DNA from 4 places in the Exiguobacterium sp. s28 genome. Region 2 is predicted to be linked to each of the others. Evidence: predicted binding sites of a transcription regulator. Region 2 holds the regulator's gene; each other region holds the start of a gene.
What was found. The regulator Rex, encoded in region 2, represses fermentation and respiration genes when NADH is low (regulators of the CRP and FNR family bind a similar motif). The targets are predictions, from matches to a motif close to TTGTGAAATATTTCACAA.

Region 1 (5,362 bases), on a different contig from region 2:
CATGAACCCGTTCGAGATAACCTTCGGCTTCAAGGTCGGTCAAATCCCGGCGAATCGTCGACTCCGACGATGCCGTCAACTCGACCAATTCTTTCAATTTGACGATCTTTTGCTCCGACAGACGTTGCAAAATCAGTTGATGTCGTTGTTTCGTTAACATCGTATTCCCTCCGTAGCTCTAATATAAAGCGTTTTCATTTAAAAAACAATCATAAACATTCAAAATCATTCATTATTTTTTGGATTGTCACAATTATAACATAAAAAACGGTCACTTAGTGACCGTTTTTGGTGGTTCGTTATCGTTTCATCAACCAATCGTTCAATTGATGGATGAGTTCGGGATGGAGCGGTGCCTCGATGGCGTCCCGGTATTCCTTATGGAGCGTGAGGAGTGAGTGCGGACTCGTCCGCTCGACGAGCAAGTGGTTCATGTCGTGAATGATTTGGCTGTCGACGTCCCCTTTCGTCCGAATCGAATGGACGTGCTCCGGTGGGACTTGGACGTCACGGTCGCCGGTGATAGCGAGCACGGGAACACGCACATGTTCGAGCCGCTCCCGGACGTCATAGGATGCATGCTCGCGAATCCATTTGGCGTTGACGACTTGCCCGCGGTATTTGAACGCGGCGACGTTCGTCCGCAGTGACCGTTCGAGCAAATCGTCTTGACGTTGGCGAACTTTTTTCGGCACACCGGTCAACCGGTAAAACATCCCCTTCAGCCCTTTGACCGAAGCGATTTCTTTCGCTAACGCATCGGCCTGGTGGAGAAACATCTTCTTCGACGAGTCGTTAAAACCGGCGAGAAGAATCAATCCGGCCGCATTCGTATCGAGCTGGACTGCCGGCGCGATGACGGCCCCTTCGCTATGACCGAGCACATAGACTTCGTGGACGTCTGGCTCACGCTTAATCGCGTTGACGACATCGATCGCGTCGGTCACCAAGTCATGCAGCCCGACTTTATTGAAGTCGCCGTCCGATGCACCGATGCCTTGCTTGTCATAGCGGTAGACGTTGACACCCATCTCGAACAGCGCCTCCGCCAATTTTTTATACGTATTGAACTGGACTGGCCCGACGTTCCCGTCCCGGTCGCTCGGTCCGCTCCCGCTGAGCAGGACGACCGTCTTCCGGGGTTGTTCGTGGGTCAGCCATGTGCCAGCCAATTGTCCATAATTCGTTGTCACGTTCAGTTGTCGTTCCATTATATCGCCTCCCCTTTCATCATACCGGACATGATGTCGTGTATCGAGCAAAACAAAAGGTCGAGTTCGTCTGATGTTTCGACGTTTTGGAGCAAACTGTTAAAGAGATGAATCTCTCGTAACAAATATGATTATACGAAAGGATAATTATTCCATTTGTCGAAAGGTCTGGTTATGATTGTGCGTCTAATTTACGTCACGTAGTAATCGTTTACTGGAACTTCAATTTCAATCAAGGAGAGGAATACAAGAATGCTAGAGAAAATAGTAAGACATAGTTGGAATCTCCTATCTGGTTTGTTCGTCTTGTTAAATTCGGTTGGGTTGACGATTGGCCGAGCCGTTTTTGCGGAAACGGATACCCCACATTATCGATGGTACTTTATGTTGTGGTTCGTATTATGGACAATCGGTTTCTTATTACAATTTAGAGAGCGGACGAAATGGATTGGTTTGTTGATTACGTTTATTCCAACGGTTTTTTATCTGCTTCTTGTACTGCGAGCGATGGAACTTATATCGTTTTAAATGCATCTGTTTAAACCATTATGGGATTTTGATTGATTTCGGCTTACACGAAAAGAAATGGGCTGAGATGGCCATCAAGTTTGTCGTCTGGTTCAACGCCATCGCATTATCCGTTATCCTCTTATTCATTGGACTCTCCCTCATTGCATGAAAAAGGCGGCCACTCGTTTGAGTGGCCGCCTTCCGTTGATTATACGCCTTCGTATGCAGCGTACATGATCTCTTTCAATTCTTCGACGAGCGGCATTTTCGGGTTGGCCGTCGTACATTGGTCTTCGAACGCGTCGACTGCCATCTTGTCGACTTTCGCGTCGAGGTCCGCTTTCTTGATGCCTTGGGCTTTGAACGAGAGCTTGATGTTCAAGCGCTGACCGAGCTCGATGATCGCTTGGATGAGCGACTCGACGCCTTCTTCCGTCGTGCTAGCTGGAAGTCCGAGGTAGCGCGCGATTTCAGCGTAACGCTCGTCGGCGATGAATGACTCATATTTCGGGAACGCCGCGAGTTTCGATGGGCGTGTCGCGTTATAGCGGATGACGTGCGGCATGAGGATCGCGTTCGTCCGTCCGTGTGGGACATGGAACTCGCCACCGATTTTGTGTGCAATCGAGTGGTTGATACCGAGGAACGCGTTCGCGAACGCCATACCAGCCATTGTCGATGCGTTGTGGACTTTCTGACGCGCTTCGGCGTCACTGCCGTTCTCATACGCTTTCGGGAGGTAATCGAAGATCATCTTCATCGAACGAAGCGCGAGTCCATCCGTATAGTCGTTTGCCATGACCGAAACGTACGCTTCGATGGCGTGTGTCAACACGTCCATACCTGTATCAGCCGTGATTGAAGCTGGGACCGTCATGACGAACTCAGGGTCGACGATGGCGACGTCCGGTGTGATTGCATAATCAGCAATCGGGTATTTGACGTTGCGTTTCTTATCTGTGATGACCGTGAACGGTGTCACTTCAGAACCCGTACCTGATGTTGTCGGGATGGCGACGAACATCGACTTGTTGCCGAGTGTCGGGAACTTGTACGTCCGCTTGCGGATATCCATGAATTTTTGGCGAAGGTTCGAGAACTTCTCTTCTGGGCGTTCGTAGAAGAGCCACATGCCTTTCGCGGCATCCATCGGTGATCCACCACCGAGTGCGATAATCATGTCTGGTTGGAAGTGACGCATTGCTTCGGCACCACGCATGACCGTCTCGACCGATGGGTCTGGCTCGACTTGGTCGAAGATGCGGTACTCGACACCAGCCGGCAAGTTTTTGACGACTTTATCGGCAAATCCAAGTTTGACCATCATTTCATCTGTAACAATCATCGCCCGTTTTTTCGATGTGAGCGATTGAAGGTATTGAACCGAGTTTTTCTCAAAGTAAATCTTTTCAGGGACTTTAAACCATTGCATATTCACGCGACGTCTCGCCACCTTTTTCACGTTGAGTAGATGTTTCGCCGTCACGTTCTCAGAGACGGAGTTTTTACCGTACGACCCACAACCGAGTGTGAGTGATGGTGTCATTTCGTTATAGAGGTCACCGATCCCGCCGTGTGCCGTTGGCGAGTTGACGATGATGCGGCAAGCTTTCATCCGGAGTCCGAATGCGAGGATGGCGTCGTCGTCTGTCGAGTGGATGGCTGCCGTATGACCGAGACCACCGATTTCAAGCATCTTCTCTGCGATGGCGAAACCTTCTTCACGCGATTGGACTTTGTAGGCTCCGAGTACTGGGCTAAGTTTCTCGTGTGAGAGCAATTCTGTCGCGCCGACCGTCTCGAGTTCGGCAATCAAGATTTTCGTATCGGCCGGAACGCTAAGTCCAGCTTTCTCGGCGATCCAGGCTGCAGGCTTCCCGACGATTTCAGGGTTTACCGCACAAGAGTCTGTTTTAATGACGAGTGTCTCGAGTTTTGCTTTCTCTTCTGGTGAGCAGAAGTAGCAACCGAGCGCCGTCATTTCGGCTTTCACTTCTTCGTAAACTTCTTGGTCGACGATGATCGCTTGTTCAGATGCACAAATCATCCCGTTATCGAACGTTTTCGACAAGATGACGTCCGAGATGGCACGTTTTACTTTTGCTGTCTTGTCGATGTAGGCTGGAACGTTACCAGGACCGACACCGAGGGCCGGTTTACCAGTCGAATAGGCTGATTTGACCATCGCCGCACCGCCTGTTGCGAGGACCATGGCGACTCCTGGGTGGTTCATAAGTGCTTTCGTCGCATCGAGTGACGGTTTTTCAACCCATTGGATCAAATGTTCCGGTGCGCCGGCTTCGATGGCTGCGTCACGAAGGATGCGGGCCGCTTCACTTGAACACTGTTGTGCCGACGGGTGGAAGCCGAAGATGATCGGGTTACGTGTTTTGATGGCGATGATTGCTTTGAACATCGTCGTTGATGTCGGGTTCGTGACCGGTGTGACCCCGGCGACGACACCGACTGGTTCCGCGATGTACGTGATGCCGTTTTGCTCATCGTCTTCGATGACGCCGACCGTCTTCTCACCACGGAGTGAGTTATAAATATATTCTGTCGCAAAGATGTTTTTGATCATCTTATCTTCAAACACACCGCGACCAGTTTCTTCATATGCATGTTTCGCGAGTGCGACGTGTTGTTCGAGACCGGCTAGCGCCATCGCTTGAACGATCGCATCGATTTTCTCTTGATCAAACGTCATTAACGTGTCGAGCGCTGTATGTGCTCGTGTGACGAGCGTGTCGACCATCTGTTCTGCTGATGTTTCCACTACTGCTTTCTCTTTAACTGCCATGTTGGGTTCCTCCTCATGAATGAGAGCTTATACTGCTGACTTGATGGAGAGCACGGGGCGATCAGTGGTTTGATAAGAGTTTGTGCTTTCCTTCACATTCATAGAATACAACGTTTCCGACAATTTGTGCGTGACAACAATGTGAACTCTTTCACAATATTTTTTTGAAGAATGAGGATAGGTCTTGCTTTTTGATAGGACGCTCAGTAAAATCGTATGCGTTTTCATGAAAAAATGAAGTCTTACAAATGTAAACGCTTACATATATTGTGACGCCCGTTTGTCTGATGTGCTGTGCAATTTGTCACGCAACAAGGATTGGTCGTCCACCCCGCCCTCGGTCGTGTATAATGAAGAAAGAACCTAATTAGGAAGTGACATGACTATGCCGAGACAAGACGCAGCCGATCAGTTCGTAAAACTGATCCCATTAATCCGCAGGAAGTTGTTACGCCGTTCCGACCTCCCGCAAATCCCAAACTTGAACTTTTCCCACTTTCATCTCCTCATGTTGATTGAGGATGAAGGCGCCGTGACGAACGGACACATCAGCGAGACGCTATCGATCGCCCCGCCGAACGTGACGCCGCTCATCACGAAGCTCGTCGATGAGGGCTACATCACCCGCGTGCCGGACGAGCGTGACCGCCGTGTCATCTGGAACCAGTTGACCGACAAAGGTGAGCTCGTTCTTCGCGAGCGTCGCGACTCGTTTCGACGCTTGTTCGAGGACCGCCTCGCTTTTTTAGACGAGGAAGAGACGGATCGATTGATCGACAGCCTGAAGACGTTGACGGAGATCGTCGAGAAGATGGATAAGAGCGAGGGATGATTTTTACTC
Region 2 (5,362 bases):
AAGACACTTACAAGTTCCCACGGGTTCGGCTTGAAGCGGGAAGTTTCGATTTCAGCTTCAGCGGGCTCAAGTCGTCGGTCATCAACGCCGTCCACAACGCTGAACAGCGCGGGGAGACGGTCATCCCTGAAAACTTGGCGGCCAGTTTCCAAGCGAGTGTCGTCGAAGTGCTCGTCGAGAAAGCGATTCGTGCCGTGAAAGAAAAAGGAGCGAAGCAATTGCTCGTCGCAGGTGGCGTCGCAGCCAACCGTGGACTCCGCGCTGCGCTCAAAGAAGCGACGGACCGCGAAGGCATCCGCCTCGTCATCCCACCACTTGATCTATGCGGAGACAACGCCGGTATGATTGGAGTCGCGGCACATCACGCGTATGTGCGCGGAAAGCGCGATACACTGGCGATGAATGCGGTTCCTGGGTTATCCTTAGAAGAGAGCATGACAGTCTAGGGGGAAATATACAGATGATGAAACGCATAATCATTGGAGGTCTCGTCGTACTGCTCGTCGTCGCGACGTTTTTGCAAGTACGGGAGATCATCCGCGCTTATAATATCGCCTATCAAGAAGAAATCGTTCCGGAAGCGACACGCGTCCGGTCGCTCACGGGAGCGGAATCGCTCGAAGGTATCGGCCGGGTCACGGGTGAGAACACGCTCGTCGAGACGTTGTATGGCTATAAGAGCCTAGACGACCAAGACATCGAAAGCGTCATCGTCGTCGACCGCAACCTCGGCGTTCAGCCGAAAGCGAGCGATGCGTATTATCAAATCGCACCGGGACGAGAAGCGACCGAAGAAGAGGCGGCGAAGTTCGAGGACATCGTCAACGAGTTTGACGAAGAGCAATTGTTCGCCCAAGTCATCTCGACGCATGAGGCAAAATATGTGACGAACGACGAAGAGGAGCTCACATTCTACAAAGTGTTCGTCCGTGACGTCGATACGAACGAGTACGTGTTCTTCATCACGGAAGACGGCATCAAGCTCGACTTCCACACGCGCGGGTTCCAACCGCTGCGTTATTTCTAAACGTAAAACAGGGAAGCTGACCTCCACAATGGAGAGCGGCTTCCCTGTTTTTATACTTCTGGATGATGTTTCTTTTGTTTATACCACATATTCACTCGGCTCACGACATAGACGATCAAGGCGAGCACCCACATGAGGAGCGTCGACTGATAGAAGTGCCCCCATACCGAGCCGGGCGTGTAAAAGCTGTGCACGGTCACATCGACCGGCCAGACGACAAGGCGGATAAAGAGCGTGCTCATGAGCAGACCGCTCAACAAGCTGATGACAATCCCGCTCCACGTCTGGATGATGAAGCCGATGACGACCGGCAGGAAATAAAACAGGAACGACGGGACGACGGTCGGTTCCCCACGAATCAGTTCGGATACGTACTCCGTCCCGGTCGGCACGATGTAGGCGAGACCAGTCAGGAAGGCGTGCATCCACTCGATTCGCATCGCACGGAATCGCATCATGAATGGAGCTCCTCCCATTCTGCATACAACGCCGTGATCGATTCTTTCGTCGCATCGGACTCGGTCGACAGTTCCTGTGCCCGGGCGAAGTCGTTGAAGACGTCCGGTTCACACAACAGCTGCTCGATTTCCTCGAGCCGGGCCTCGTGTTGCTCGATCGTGAGCTCAATCTCCTCGATTCGTTGTTTCATCCGGCGCTCCTCACGTTGCTGTTCCTTGTCGGCGCGCTGTTTTTTGACGATGACTTGTTTCGTCTCTTCACGAGCGAGTCGGGCCAGTTCTTCGAGTTCTTCTTTCTTCTCGACGTAGTACGAGTAATCACCGAGGTATTCGTCGATGCCGTTCGGCGTGATCTCTAAGACGCGCGTCGCGAGCCGGTCGATGAAGTAACGGTCGTGTGACACGAACAAGATCGTGCCCGGGTAGTCGACGAGGGCGTTCTCGAGGATCATCTTCGAGTCGAGGTCCAAGTGGTTCGTCGGCTCATCCAAGATGAGCAAGTTCGGTTGCTCGAGCTTCAACTTGGCGAGCGTCAAACGGGCCCGCTCTCCACCCGACAATTCGTGGACACGTTTCATGACGTCGTCACCGCTGAACAGGAACTGACCAAGCAGGCTGCGAACTTCTTGTTCGCGCATGAGCGGCCAGTCGTTCCAAATCTCGTCGATGACGCGGTTGGCGTCTGACAAGTTCTGTTGCTCCTGGTCGTAGTAGCCGATCTCGACGCCGGTGCCGTAGCGGATGTCACCGGTAAGGGCCGGCTGTTGTTTCGTCAACACTTTCAAGAGCGTCGATTTGCCGACCCCGTTCGGGCCGACGAGGGCGACCGATTCGCCGCGTTGCAGTTGGAAGCGGAGATTTTGGGCGATCGGTTCCTCATAGCCGATGGCGAGGTCGCTGCCGCTCAACACGTCGTTCCCGCTTTGGCGCTTAATCGAGAACGAGAGGACGGCACTACGCTCATCACCGTCCGGCGCTTCCATTCGATCGACTTTCTCGAGACGCTTGCGGACACTCTGGGCCCGCTTCGTCGTCGTCGCCCGGGCGATGTTGCGCTGGATGAAGTCCTGCATCTTGGCGATCTCTTCTTGCTGTGATTCGAACTGTTTCTTTTCTTGCTCATAGATCGCGGCCTTCTGCTCGAGATACTTCGTATAATTGCCGACGAAGCGACGGCTCCGGTGACGCGACAACTCATAGACGACCGAGACGACGCGGTCGAGGAAGTAGCGGTCGTGGGAGACGATGAGGACGGCGCCTTTATAGCCGCTCAAATACTTCTCGAGCCAACCGAGCGTCTCGATGTCCAAGTGGTTCGTCGGCTCATCCAGGATGAGCAGGTCTGGACTTTGGAGCAGCATCTTCGCGAGGGCGAGGCGGGTCCGTTGTCCACCGGAGAGCGTATCGATGCGGCGCTCGAAGTCGTCCGGATAAAAGCGCATTCCGTGAAGGACGGAGCGGATCGTCGCCTCGTATTGATAGCCGCCGCGGTCTTTGAACGTATGCTGTTCTTCATCGTAAGACGACAGCAGGCGCTCATAGGCGGCCGGGTCGTTCAAGATGCGCTCGCTGCCCATGTCTTGTTCCATGCGGCGGAGCGTTTTTTCCTGTTCAATTAAATCGGTGAAGACGGTGAGCATCTCGTTCCAAATCGTCTCGTTCGATTCAAGTCCTGAATCTTGGGCGAGATAGCCGATCGTCACGTCTTTCGGTTTCATGATATCGCCCGAGTCATAGTTGTATTCCCCGGCGATGACTTTGAGCAGTGTCGACTTGCCGGCGCCGTTCCGGCCGACGAGGGCGACGCGTTCGCCTTCTTGGATTTCGAGTTTGACGTTCTCTAAAATCGGCTCGACGCCGAATGATTTCGATAAGTTATTGACTTGCAGTAGGATCAAGTGAAAAAACCCCTTTCTCTCTATTTAGTATACTGTATTTTTTAGTCTTTTCAGGTATATTCGTTGAGTGGTTATGTGAATTCGTTTACAATCAAGGTGTATGAAATTAGATTCGTTTGAAACGCGTCGTAAAAAGGAGGCTCTTTCCGTTGAGTCAAAACGAACCAAAGATTCCGCAAGCGACAGCCAAACGGTTGCCACTATACTATCGGTTTATCCAAAGCCTGCATTCATCAGGAAAACAGCGTGTCTCTTCTGCTGAACTGAGTGAGGCGGTCAAGGTCGATTCGGCCACAATCCGTCGCGATTTCTCGTACTTCGGTGCGCTCGGTAAAAAGGGATATGGCTATAACGTACAGTATCTGTTAGACTTTTTCCGTAAGACACTGAATCAGGACGAGATTACGAACGTCGCCTTGGTCGGGGTTGGTCATCTCGGGACAGCTTTCGTCAACTATAACTTCCTTAAAAACAATAACACACATATCGTTGTCGGGTTCGACGCAGACGAGACAAAAGTCGGCACGACGATGTCCGGTGTCCCGATTCATCACGTCGATGAGATGGAACAGATCATGAAACAAAACAAGATTGACGTTGCCATTTTGACGGTGCCGTCTGCCTATGCACAGCCTGTCGCGGATGACTTGGTCCGCTTCGGCATCAAAGGCATCTTGAACTTTACACCGGCCAGGCTTACTGTGCCGGATACGGTCCGCGTCCATCATATCGACTTGTCGATCGAACTCCAGTCGCTCATTTACTTTATGCAACACTATCCATCTGCTGAGGGGGTCCATCAATAATGGAATTACTATTATCGTCACTCGTCGTCGGTATTCCAGGCGGAGCAAGTCTGTTTGTCATCGCGATTATCGCGCTCATCATCTTCGGGCCGAAGAAATTGCCTGAATTCGGACGCGCCGCCGGACAGACGCTCCGTGAGTTCAAAAACGCCACGAGTGGCATGATGAACGAGCATGACGAGAAAGACAAGAAAGAAATTGAGAAGAAAGAGCAGTAAGCGATGAGCCATCAACCTGATCAAGAACGGGCACTGTCCGACCACTTGACAGAGCTGCGGAGACGACTGATGCTGTCGGCATTTGTCGTCTTTGCCTTCTTTTTGATTGCTTTGCCGAGTGTCAAATATGTGCTCGCCTATCTCCAGGCCGACCTCGTCGAACGAGGCCTTGAATTGAACGCCTTTGGGGTCGCGGACCCGCTCATGATTTACTTGAATTTGGCGCTCGTCATCGGGCTCGTCGCGGCTGGTCCGTTTCTACTGTATCAACTGTGGGCGTTTGTCGCACCTGGTCTGCATCCGAACGAGCGGAAAGCGACGCTCGCTTATATTCCGATCATCTTTATCTTGTTCCTCGTCGGTTTGGCGTTTGCCTACTATTGGTTGTTCCCGCTCGTCCTCGATATCTCGACGGACCTCGGGCAAGACCTTGGTCTGACGCAAATCATCGGGGCGTCGAACTACTTCACGTTCTTGCTGCAACTGACCATCCCATTCGGACTGTTATTCCAGTTGCCGGTCGTGACGATGTTCTTGACGCGCATCGGTGTCGTGACGCCGTACTTCCTGTCATCGATTCGGAAGTATGCGTACTTCGCCTTGTTCGTCGTCGCGGCCTTCATCACGCCGCCGGATTTGACGTCGCACCTCATGGTGTCACTGCCGCTCTTCTTCTTGTATGAGATCAGTTTATCGATTTCACGCATCACGTACCGGGGTGTGCTCCGACGTGAGAAAGAGGCGATGGTGAAAGAACAGATGGATTTGATGAAACAAATGAATGAGAAGTAAACACCATGTCATGCGACGTGGTGTTTTTTTTGATTTTAGGGCTATTCAATTTTGAAAAAACAACTTAAAATTAGGAGGGTTAAATCAAAAAATGGATTATTTTTGAAAGTTATGCATTCATAAACAGAAATGAGGAGAGTAATGAACAAGTGGTTATGGAGCA
Region 3 (5,362 bases), on a different contig from region 2:
CGAAAGCGAACAGTTGATTGAACGTTGGGTCGTCCGTCGGATCGTCTCGGGGGAATCGACAGCGGCGCTCGCTAACACGGCGTTCGTCTATGGGAACGATTTGATGCGCCTCGTGCTCGACCGGGCCGACGGGTCGCTCCAAATCATGAGAGAGCCGGTCGAAGAGGTCGTCATATTCCGTAAACCAGAAGATCGTGACGAAGAAAACGTCTGTCGTTGCTGCGGGATGGAGCACTCGTCATTCAAAGCGGCGCTCGAATGCTGTGCATACTTGGATTAAGCTTGCATTATCTGTTATATAACAAACAATAAATATATAAATTAATATAATACAGGAGGAATGGATATGAATGAACAACAAATGCAACTAGAGGATATGTTACAGTCGGAACGGTTTAACGGGGTCGAACGTCCATATGGGATCGAAGACGTGATGAGGCTTCGGGGGTCTGTCCTAATCGAGCATACGCTCGCGACAAAAGGAGCGGAACGGTTATGGGAGTTACTCCACGAACGAGACTACGTCCACGCGCTCGGCGCGTTGACAGGGAACCAGGCCATCCAGCAAGTGAAGGCGGGTCTCGAAGCCATCTATTTGAGCGGATGGCAAGTCGCCGCCGATGCGAACTTGTCGGGGCACATGTACCCGGACCAAAGCCTGTACCCGGCTAACTCGGTGCCGAGCGTCGTCAAACGGATTAACCAGGCGCTTCAACGGGCCGATCAAATTCAAACGGCGGAAGGGAAAGGCGATACGCATTGGTTCGCCCCGATCGTCGCTGACATGGAAGCCGGTTTCGGCGGTGTGCTCAACGTGTTCGAGTTGACGAAGGCGATGATTGAGGCGGGTGCAGCCGGCGTCCACTTGGAGGATCAACTCTCTTCAGAGAAGAAGTGCGGTCACCTCGGCGGCAAAGTGTTGCTGCCCACACAGACGGCCGTGAAAAACTTGATTGCCGCACGTCTCGCGGCAGACGTCATGGGGGTGTCGACGATTATCGTCGCCCGGACGGATGCTCACGCAGCGAATTTGATTACGAGCGACATCGACCCAATCGACCATCCGTTCATCGTCGGTGACCGGACGCCGGAAGGCTTTTACCGGACCGAGGCGGGAATTGAACAGGCGATCGCGCGCGGTCTCGCCTATGCACCGTACGCCGACCTCGTCTGGTGCGAGACGTCCGAGCCTGATTTGGACGAAGCGCGTCAATTCGCGGATGCGATTCATGCGAAGTATCCGGGGAAACTCCTCGCTTACAACTGTTCGCCTTCATTCAATTGGAAGAAAAAGCTGTCGGATGAGGAGATTGCATCGTTCCAACAAGAGATTGGTGCGATGGGATATAAGTTCCAATTCGTCACGCTCGCTGGCTTCCACTCGCTCAACTTCGGAATGTTCGAACTCGCACGCGGGTATAAAGACCGCGGGATGGCCGCCTACTCGGAACTGCAACAGGCCGAATTCAGTGCAGAACAGCACGGTTATACGGCGACACGTCACCAACGTGAGGTCGGGACCGGGTATTTCGATGAGGTGTCTCTCGTCATCTCGGGAGGCCAGTCGTCAACGACGGCGCTGGCCGGTTCGACCGAGGCAGAACAATTTGAAGCGCCGTCCCATTAAGCGTCGCCCCTCCACAAGAGGGGCTTTTTTTGTGTCCAAATTCAGAACGCGTGCATCCTGTTCACTTAAATGTGACGTATTTCACATTTTTGTCGTCAAACTCTTGCTACGCTGAACATGTCAAAATGAATATGGAGGTTATGACAGATGACACAGACATTCACGGGCGATACGCACGTATCTGAAATCGTCAAACAATGCCCGCAAGCGGCAGACATTTTCAAACGGAACCGAATCGATTTTTGTTGTGGCGGCAACCGGCCACTCGCTGAAGCGACTGACAAATCGAAACGGTCGACGGAAGACATTTTAGAAGAAGTCAATGCGCTCTATCAACGCAAGCAAGAGATGAACGAGAAGAGCATCGATTGGGATGCTGCTTCTTCATCGGAATTGATTGAGCACATCATTTATAAGCATCACCAGTTTTTGACGGACGAATTGCCACAGCTCACACCATATGTGACAAAAGTGTTCCGGGTTCACGGACAAAACCATCCGCACCTCGGACGCATTCATCAACTGTTCAATCAATTGAAAGTGGAACTTGAACAACATATCGTCAAAGAAGAGACAGAAGACTTCCCGACGTTGCTTCGTCACGAGACGGCACCGACAGCTGAAACGAGACGGGAGCTTGATGACATCTTGGCCTCGCTCGAGTCAGAACACGCGGCAGCCGGTGACATTTTAAAAGAGTTGCGTCAAATCACGAACGACTATACGCCGCCTGAAGGAGCGTGTGGGACGTATCGTCTTGTCTATCAACGGTTAGAAGCGCTCGAATCGGATACATTTGAACACATTCATCTCGAAAACAACATTTTATTCCCGCGGGCGCGCACGTTCGCTTAAGCAGTGGCACACCTCTACTTACGTGGGGGTGTCTTTTTGTGACGTTTGATACAGATGGGAGGCAAATCAAGCGCTACGATAAAGGGGAGGCAAAGGAGTGATTAATCATGAAACGGGTGAGTGGAGTCATCGTAGGGGTGACGGTCGCCTTATTACTAAGTCAAGTCTGGTCGAGTTCAGATTCGGAGGACACCACCGTGACCATTTTGGCGGCGGCAAGCTTAGGACCGGCTTTAGAAGCGGTAGAGCGACAACTTGAAGCGGAATTCGATGGGATCGACGTTCGGGTCGTGACGAACGGGAGCGGCGCCTTGCGAGCACAAATCGATCACGGGTCTCCGGCAGATATCTTTTTAGCCGCGAGCGTTGATGATGTCGACCGATTACAAATCCCGATTCTAGAGCGGGATGCGTTTTTGCATAACGAGCTGTGGCTCGTGACACCGAAAGGGAGACCGTGCGCGGAGACGTGGGACGACTTAAACGCATGTGCTCGGATCGTCATCGGTGACCCGGTCAATGTCCCGGCCGGTCGCTACGCGAAAGCGGCGCTAGAAGTGGAAGGCGTGTGGGAGGAAGTGGAACCGCGAATCATGTTCGCCCAGAATGTGAGACAAGTGTTGACGCTCATCGAACAAGGCGACGCCAATGCGGGATTCGTCTATAAGACGGAACTGACGACGGACGTCGAGTCGCTTCAGGCGGTCCCGTTTGAAGCGACGGGTACGATCGCGTATCCGGCGGTCCGATTGACGCACAACCCATACGTGCGCGATGTTTACGCGCGTTTGTTTGACGATGATATCCAAGCTCACTTTTTAGCGAAAGGATTTTCTAAATGACGCAATCTCCACTTCAACTCACATTCGAAGTCGGGATGATGGCGACGGTGAGCGCCTTCATCCTCGCCTTCGGAGCGGCCTATTTCATGCATCACCGTCAATTCAAAGGAAAGCGGCTGTTGGAGACGGTGTTTTTACTGCCGCTCATCTTGCCGCCGACAGTCATCGGACTATACGCCTTGATTGTCCTCGGGAACAACGGGATCGGCGGATTGTTACCGATTACTATCTTGTTCACCAAACAGGCGAACGTCATCGCGTCCGCCTTGGCCGCGTTCCCACTCATCTACCAAACGATTCGTCTCGGTCTCAAACAACTCGATGCGGAATGGTATGAGGCCGGACGCGTGCTCGGCGGGTCAGAGCGTCAACTGTTCACCTACGTGACGATTCCGCTGCTGTTACCTGCGTTGACGAGCGGCTTTGTCCTCGGCTTCGCCCGATCAATCGGCGAGTTTGGGATTACGATGATGATTGCCGGAAATATCCCGGGCGAGACGATGACGCTCGCCACAGCGATTTATATGGCGACAATCAACGGAGATATGACCCAGGCACTCGTCTGGAGCGGATGGTTGGTTGGTTTGGCGTTTTTAGTCCTCTGGCTGAGTGAACGTTATGGCAAGCGTTCATATTAGTCGATCACGTCGATTTTTTTCACATAAGACCGGTTCGGAGTATTTAAGATACTCGGACCGGTCTTTTTCCAAATGTGGACGTGGTCTCCGACAGTGATTTGCTCGAACGTGGCTTTCACTTGAAACTTGAACCAGCTTACGTCTTCCGGTTCACTTTGTGCGAACAAGGTGTCAGGAGAGAGCGTGGCCTCTTCTGCGGTAATTCCGCTGATGACGAGTGCGGTGCGGTCAGATTCATTTATTTCAATCACATACCCCTCGACATCTGGTTCGGTCGTCGCTCGATTGGCGAAGACGAAACCGATGGAAAAGACGACGAGCATGGCCGCGATGGTGAGGAATAACATGATTTTAAGCGATGATTTCATAAGGGAACGCCTCCTTCGTTCATTATTCTGTCACGTCTCGAATCGCTTATCTGTGAAAAAAGTAACAGTTAAGTCGAGATGTCATCTTTATGATGAAACTATGAAGTCGCTCGGAAAGAGAAGGGGGAACACATATGTCCGATCGTTATTTTTATTCGACCGCCGCAAAGTGGTCGTTCGTAGGATTCACCGTCTTGGTGCTCTCGACATGGATCGCCTCGGCAGGATTTGAGCACGTAGACATGGCGCTGTTCGGCTACTATATCGCCGCCGTCATTTGCATGATTGGGATGGTCGTCCGCTTGACGTTATTTTTTGCACGGCCGGCCACCTCACAAGTATTGAAGCGGAGCCTCAAACAAATAAAGGCAGAAAAGAAACGGGCCAGCAAGGCCGTCGCCGCCACGACCGTCAACAATATTGTCTTACAGAAGTTCATCTGGGAACGTGGCTGGTACCGCTGGACCCAACATATGTTGATTGCCTGGGGATGTCTCGGGTCGTTCGCCATCACATTCGGGCTGACGTTCCAATGGATGCGGTTTGATTTGATTGATATCGAGACGTATCAGATTGTCGTCTTTAACATCCCGACCATCAAGATGGCTGCGCACGGGTTGTTCGCGGAGCTCGTCTATAACGGGTTGAACATCACCGCGCTCATGTTGCTCGTCGGCGTGCTCATGGCACTCTATCGCCGGATCAACGACCAGGACGTGAAAGTGACCCAGCGGTTCGAATTTGATATTTTACCGCTCCTCATGTTGCTCATCGTCACTGTCTCGGGGTTGTTGTTGACCGTGTCGTATGTATTCTTCGGAGGCTTCATCCATCACGAGCTCGCCTTGTTCCATCAATTGACCGTCATCATCTTTTTATGTTACTTCCCGTTCGGTAAACTGTTCCACTTGCCGGTCCGACCGATGGCGGCCAGCGTCCCGATGAACTACCGGGAAGTCGAAGCGGATGAGACCCGTGTCTGCGCCGGGTGCGGGACACGTTATGCGACGGATAATCAAGTCGAGGACGTCC
Region 4 (5,362 bases), on a different contig from region 2:
AATTGATCGATGGCGACGTCGACGTAAGCGTCGAGCGTCTTATAAAAAGTATGGATATCCGAGGAGACGAGTGCCATTTTGACCAAGTTCAACGTCGAAAATGATAAGTTGCCTCGTCCAATCGACGTCTCGGCACCATGCCGATTCCCCATCACCCGTGTCCGACAACCCATGTAGGCGACTTCCGAGCCGTGCGTCCCGTCGTAGTATTGAAGGTTGAACGGAGCATCGACGAACGAGAAGTTCGGGAATAACCGCTTGCCCGTCACACGACAGGCGAGACGGAACAAGTCGACGTTCGGATCGTCCTCATGGAAGTTGACCCCTTCTTTCACTTTAAAGATTTGAATCGGGAAAATCGGCGTCTCCCCGTTACCGAGCCCTCGCTCGGTCGCACGCAGCAACTCTCGAATGAATACGCGTCCCCACCGGCTCGTGTCGGTGCCGTAATTGATGGAAACGAACGGTACTTGTCCGCCACCACGTGAGTGCATCGAGTTGGCGTTGTGGATAAACGCCTCACACGCTTGATACGTCGCCGCGATTGTTTCAGACTCGGCAGTTTCAAAGAGTTGCTCGGTCGTCCATTCGACTGGTAGCTTTTTGAGCCGCTCGAGCTGACGTTCATACGTCTTTTCGACATACGGTGCGAGGTCGACATCAAACATCGGGAAAGCTTGACCGCCATGCTGCATGTTTTGGTTCGCTTGAAGAATAATCGAAGCGAGCGCCATCGCCGAGCGGATATCCTGGGGCGGTCGAATCGTCCCGTGCCCGGTATGAAATCCGTTCGTGAGTAGCTCACCGAGTGGGATTTGACAACACGTCGTCGATCCTGTCACGTAGTAGTCGGCGTCATGGATATACAAAAAATTATCCTCGACGGCTTGACGTGACCGTTCTGATAATAGATATGTCGTCGACAATTGTTTTGATACTTCTGAGGATAATCGTGCCAATTTTCCAAGTGGTGATTTCCCGTCGACGTTGGCGTTCTCTTGTACGAGGTCCTGATCTGGGAGAACACAGACATCTTCATAAAGCTGGAGCATATTCACTCCGCATCACCTCACTATATATTGATTGCAAGCGAGTTAATTACTCACTTAAGTTCCATATATAGATTATGTCATGTTTTGCTATTGAGATGTGAAGTCGAAATTGTGATCAATGCTTGTGATAAAAACGCAAAAACAGTCGAGCCACTGACGTGGACTCGACTGCTCGTTGTCGTGAGCTACCTCATACTTCTTTGGCAGGTTTCACAATTTTCAATTCGACTTCTTCCGTTGCTTCCGATTCTTGGGCTTCACGCAAGCCTTTCGCGTTTAACCACGTATAGATCGCACCCATGAACAACGCGCCACCGATGATATTCCCGAACGTGGCTGGGATCAAGTTGTGGATCGCGCCGGCAAAGCTGATCGCCTCAGGATGCGGGACGACGAGCGTGAGGGCGAACAAGACGAAGTTGGCGATGACGTGATCAAATCCTGAGGCGAAGAAAACGGCGACGAGGAAGATCATCGAGAAGATTTGGGCGAACTCGTTTTTCATTTGCTTCGGCAAGAAGATGGCAAGACAGACCATCCAGTTGCAGAAGATCGCGCGGAAGAAAATTTCGACCGTCGTGTGGTGCATCTTGCTTTCGACGACCGAGAACAGCCAGTTGTCCATTCCAAGTTCTTGGATGACACCGGTAGGAGCGAGCAGCAAGGCGAACAAAACGCCACCGAGCGCATTCCCGACAAAGCAGAGCAACCAGACGAGCATCGTGTCGCTGAGCGTCGTGTACCCCCGCATCGTCGAGGTTGTGAAGTACATTGTATTCCCGGTGAACAGTTCGGCTCCGCCATAGATGATCATGACGAGGGCGATCCCGAATGAGAATCCTCCGATGAGCGTTGTGAACGGAGAATCGATCAAATACATTCCGTTGACGACTTTCAGTGTGAAAATTGAAGCGAATCCGATAAAGATCCCCGCGAGCATTGCTCGTAAAAAGTACTCCATTGGCCGATAATGAATCATTTGCGAAGATGCCTGTGCTTTCTTCCGCAACGATTCGAGTGCATGGATTTCCATTGATGCCATGTCACAAACCCTTCTTTCTGTTTGAATGAAACCATTATAATAAGAACGAACATGTGAAATCATTAACAATATAAGCCCGAAACGAATAAATTGCAATCGCCCCTTCCACATGTTGACACATTTTTCACATCGTAATCGTTTACATTTGTCGGATTTGTGACTAGAAAAAAACGACCCTTCGCAAAGGGCCGTTCGAAATGATTATTCTTTGTTTTCAGAAGCCTCTTCCGACTCTTCCGTTGAAGTTTCTGACGCCTCTTCAGTCGCTTCAACTTCGCCTTCTGTCGCTGTATCAGCTTCAAGGTCTTCGACCGCCACCGGTTCATTCACCGATGCGATTTGAAGATCACCCTCAGATACGATTTCGTAATCTTTGTTCTCTGGAATATCAGCGACAGTGAGCGAGTCACCGATGCCGAGTTCAGAAACATCAAGCTCGATACGCTCCGGAATGTTGGCTGGTGTTGCCGAGACCGTTACTTTATAGAGCGTCTGTGCCAGGTAGCCGCCTTCTTTGACGCCTTTCGCGTCGCCGACAAGTGTGACGTCCGCTTCGACTTCTGTCGCTTCGTCCATCTTCACTGCCATAAATTCGACGTGCTTGTATTCGTTCGTAAATGGGTCGACTTCTGTCCCGTGAACGAGTGTGTTCACTTTCTTACCATCGATATTGAGTTCGATCAAAGCGTTGTCGCCGTGTTCACGAAGAATCTTACGAAGTGCCATCTCTTCGAATGCGACCGGTGTGCTTTCAACTTTGTAGCCGTAAACGACACCTAACACTTTTCCTTCTTTACGCAAGTTAGCGCGGACCGAACGTGGTCGTAATTCTCGTTTCGTTACTTTAAGCGTGTCTGCCATAATCTTTTCCCCCTACTGGTTTATCGATCATGTCTACATCTTGAGGGTGAGGCAGTGAAAAAGCCACCTCTCAACCTCGATGCGTTGAGTGACATGTGTATATTGTTCCCATAGCCACCTATCCATAAACGTAACAGGAGGTTAAGAAAAGATTACAGGCGTGTCACATAACGCGTTTAAATAGCTTCTCGAGCTCGTACGTGCTCCACTTCACTAAAATCGGACGTCCGTGCGGACACGTGTACGGAGACGTCGTCTGATTCAAATCGTGAAGCAATTGCCGCATCATCTCGTGGTTCAACGGATGGTTCGCTTTAATCGACCGTTTGCATGCCATCAAAATCGACGCATCTTCCCGATATTTAGCGATGTCAATGGAGCGATCCCGGATCGCCATCTCTATCAAATCACGGACCGTTCCTTCTAAATCGTGTTGCGGGTACCACGTCGGAATCTCTCTAACGAGGAACGTGTTGCCGCCGAACGGCTCCAATTCTAGACCTGCTTCTTTTAAAAGCGGAGTGACTTCTTCAATCGCGAGCGCCTCTTCTTGCGTGAACTCGAGCGTGAGCGGAAGCAGCAACAACTGGTATTCCTTGTCAGGATTCCCGAGCTGCTCGTAAAACAACTCATATTTGATTCGTTCCTGGGCCGCGTGTTGGTCAATGACGTACATCCCGTCCTCGGCACCACAGACGATATAACTCGCATGCAATTGACCGATGACGTCGAGCGGCGGCAACCGCTCTCCTTTCGTCTCGATTGTTTCCGATTCGACCGTCGACTCTATCGGCTCAGGCGCTTCATTGACGAGCGGGGTCGGCGACCATCGACTCGGTGACGTGACAGGCTCACGTGGAATTGGATAGTTCCACGTCGGCGCTTCATCCGTGACCGGCGCCCGTTCAACCGTGAAATCAAGTCGCTCTTGTTCGGTCCGATTGACCGGTCGCTCTTTCGGTTTGACCGACGGGATTAAACGCTGTTCCCGGAGTGTCAGTTGGACCGTCTCGCGAATCAATTGACAGAGCTCTTTCTCTTTTGAAAGCCGAACTTCTCGTTTCGTCGGATGGACGTTGACATCGATCAGCATCGGGTCCATGTTCACTTCGAGGACAGCGATCGGATAACGACCAATCGGTAGCAGCGTGTGGTAGCCTTCGAGCACACTTTGGGTCAAAGCGAAGTTTTTAATGCTTCGCCCGTTCAAAATGAGTGTCACGTACTGCTTGTTCGAACGCGTCACTTCCGGACGGACGAGATGGGCGCTCAAACTATAGTCGTTCGTCTTACTCGACGCCGTGACAATTTGGGCCGCGACTTGTCGGCCATAGATGGCGAGCATGACTTGTTTGATGTCTCCGTTCCCGCTCGTCCTAAGTAGTTCCTTGTCTTCATGGAACGCCGTGAGGCGCACTTCCGGGTGGGACAAGGCAATCCGGTTCAACGTGTCGGTGATGCTCGCCAGTTCCGTCGCGGACGTTTTCAAATACTTCAATCGGGCTGGTGTATTATAGAACAATTGACTGACGGCTATCTCCGTCCCGACGTTCGCCGCGGCCGGTGTTTGCGCCGTGACAACGCCGCCTTGAAGCGTCATCTCGAACCCGTCTTCCTCGGCCCGGCGTGACTTCAGCGTCACATGGCTAACCGAAGCAATCGAGGCGAGCGCCTCCCCACGAAAGCCGAGCGTGCGAATCCGGAACAAGTCGTGCTCGTCCCGAATCTTACTCGTCGCATGACGTAAAAAGGCGCGCGGGGCGTCCTCTTCATAAAACCCGTGCCCGTTATCGCGGACTTTAATGAGACGGATGCCCGCTTCCTCCAAATCGACTTCGATTTTGGTGGCGCCGGCGTCAATCGCGTTCTCGACGAGCTCTTTCACGACCGAGGCCGGTCGCTCGACGACTTCGCCAGCCGCGATTCGGTTGGCCAGTTGTTCCGGTAACTCTTGAATGATTCCCATCGACTCACCCCTTCTTCGCGGATTGTTGGAGCGCATAGAGCGCTTGCATCGCCTCGATCGGGTTCATCGCCAACAAATCGAGTTCGAGCAATTGTCGTTTAATCTCGTCTTCCGCCTCAAAGAGCGATAGTTGGGCCACGGGTTCTGCCGTTCCCGGATTTTCAACAGCTGCCCGTTCCGGTTTCGAGTCCGTCTCAAGTTGAGACAAGATGGTCCGCGCCCGTTCAATCAAATCACGGGGCAATTCAGCGAGCTCGGCGACATGAATCCCGTACGACTTATCGGCCCGCCCCGGATGTACTTCATGTAGAAACACGACACGCCCGTCTCGCTCGATGGCGCGGACGTGCACGTTCTCAAGAGCAGGGATCGTGTCTTCGAGCACGGTCAGCTCGTGATAGTGGGTCGAGAACAACGTCTTCGCTCCAATTGTCGAAGCGA

Region 1: adhE (bifunctional acetaldehyde-CoA/alcohol dehydrogenase) is a predicted target of Rex. The motif match lies at 4,661-4,678, and genes of this name have one in related genera.
Region 3: ric (iron-sulfur cluster repair di-iron protein) is a predicted target of Rex. The motif match lies at 1,697-1,714, and genes of this name have one in related genera.
Region 4: KNP78_RS12355 (formate/nitrite transporter family protein) is a predicted target of Rex. The motif match lies at 2,146-2,163, and genes of this name have one in related genera.

What each region holds. Positions count from the first base shown of each region.
Region 1 covers NZ_JACSLL010000013.1:28,080-33,441, reverse strand. The annotation lists gene KNP78_RS12590 (DeoR/GlpR family DNA-binding transcription regulator) at 1-160, opposite strand, end outside; gene KNP78_RS12585 (alpha/beta hydrolase) at 300-1,211, opposite strand; gene adhE (bifunctional acetaldehyde-CoA/alcohol dehydrogenase) at 1,930-4,521, opposite strand; gene KNP78_RS12575 (MarR family winged helix-turn-helix transcriptional regulator) at 4,907-5,353, shown strand.
Region 2 covers NZ_JACSLL010000011.1:6,789-12,150, forward strand. The annotation lists gene tsaD (tRNA (adenosine(37)-N6)-threonylcarbamoyltransferase complex transferase subunit TsaD) at 1-446, shown strand, start outside; gene KNP78_RS11370 (hypothetical protein) at 461-1,027, shown strand; gene KNP78_RS11375 (hypothetical protein) at 1,078-1,485, opposite strand; gene KNP78_RS11380 (ABC-F family ATP-binding cassette domain-containing protein) at 1,482-3,383, opposite strand; gene KNP78_RS11385 (redox-sensing transcriptional repressor Rex) at 3,533-4,189, shown strand; gene KNP78_RS11390 (twin-arginine translocase TatA/TatE family subunit) at 4,189-4,407, shown strand; gene tatC (twin-arginine translocase subunit TatC) at 4,411-5,199, shown strand; gene KNP78_RS11400 (hypothetical protein) at 5,341-5,362, shown strand, end outside.
Region 3 covers NZ_JACSLL010000004.1:49,620-54,981, forward strand. The annotation lists gene KNP78_RS06125 (hypothetical protein) at 1-280, shown strand, start outside; gene aceA (isocitrate lyase) at 347-1,627, shown strand; gene ric (iron-sulfur cluster repair di-iron protein) at 1,775-2,482, shown strand; gene modA (molybdate ABC transporter substrate-binding protein) at 2,590-3,324, shown strand; gene modB (molybdate ABC transporter permease subunit) at 3,321-3,962, shown strand; gene KNP78_RS06150 (DUF3221 domain-containing protein) at 3,959-4,330, opposite strand; gene KNP78_RS06155 (MFS transporter) at 4,465-5,362, shown strand, end outside.
Region 4 covers NZ_JACSLL010000012.1:73,909-79,270, reverse strand. The annotation lists gene KNP78_RS12360 (anaerobic ribonucleoside triphosphate reductase) at 1-1,052, opposite strand, end outside; gene KNP78_RS12355 (formate/nitrite transporter family protein) at 1,243-2,094, opposite strand; gene KNP78_RS12350 (50S ribosomal protein L25/general stress protein Ctc) at 2,296-2,955, opposite strand; gene mutL (DNA mismatch repair endonuclease MutL) at 3,119-4,921, opposite strand; gene mutS (DNA mismatch repair protein MutS) at 4,926-5,362, opposite strand, start outside.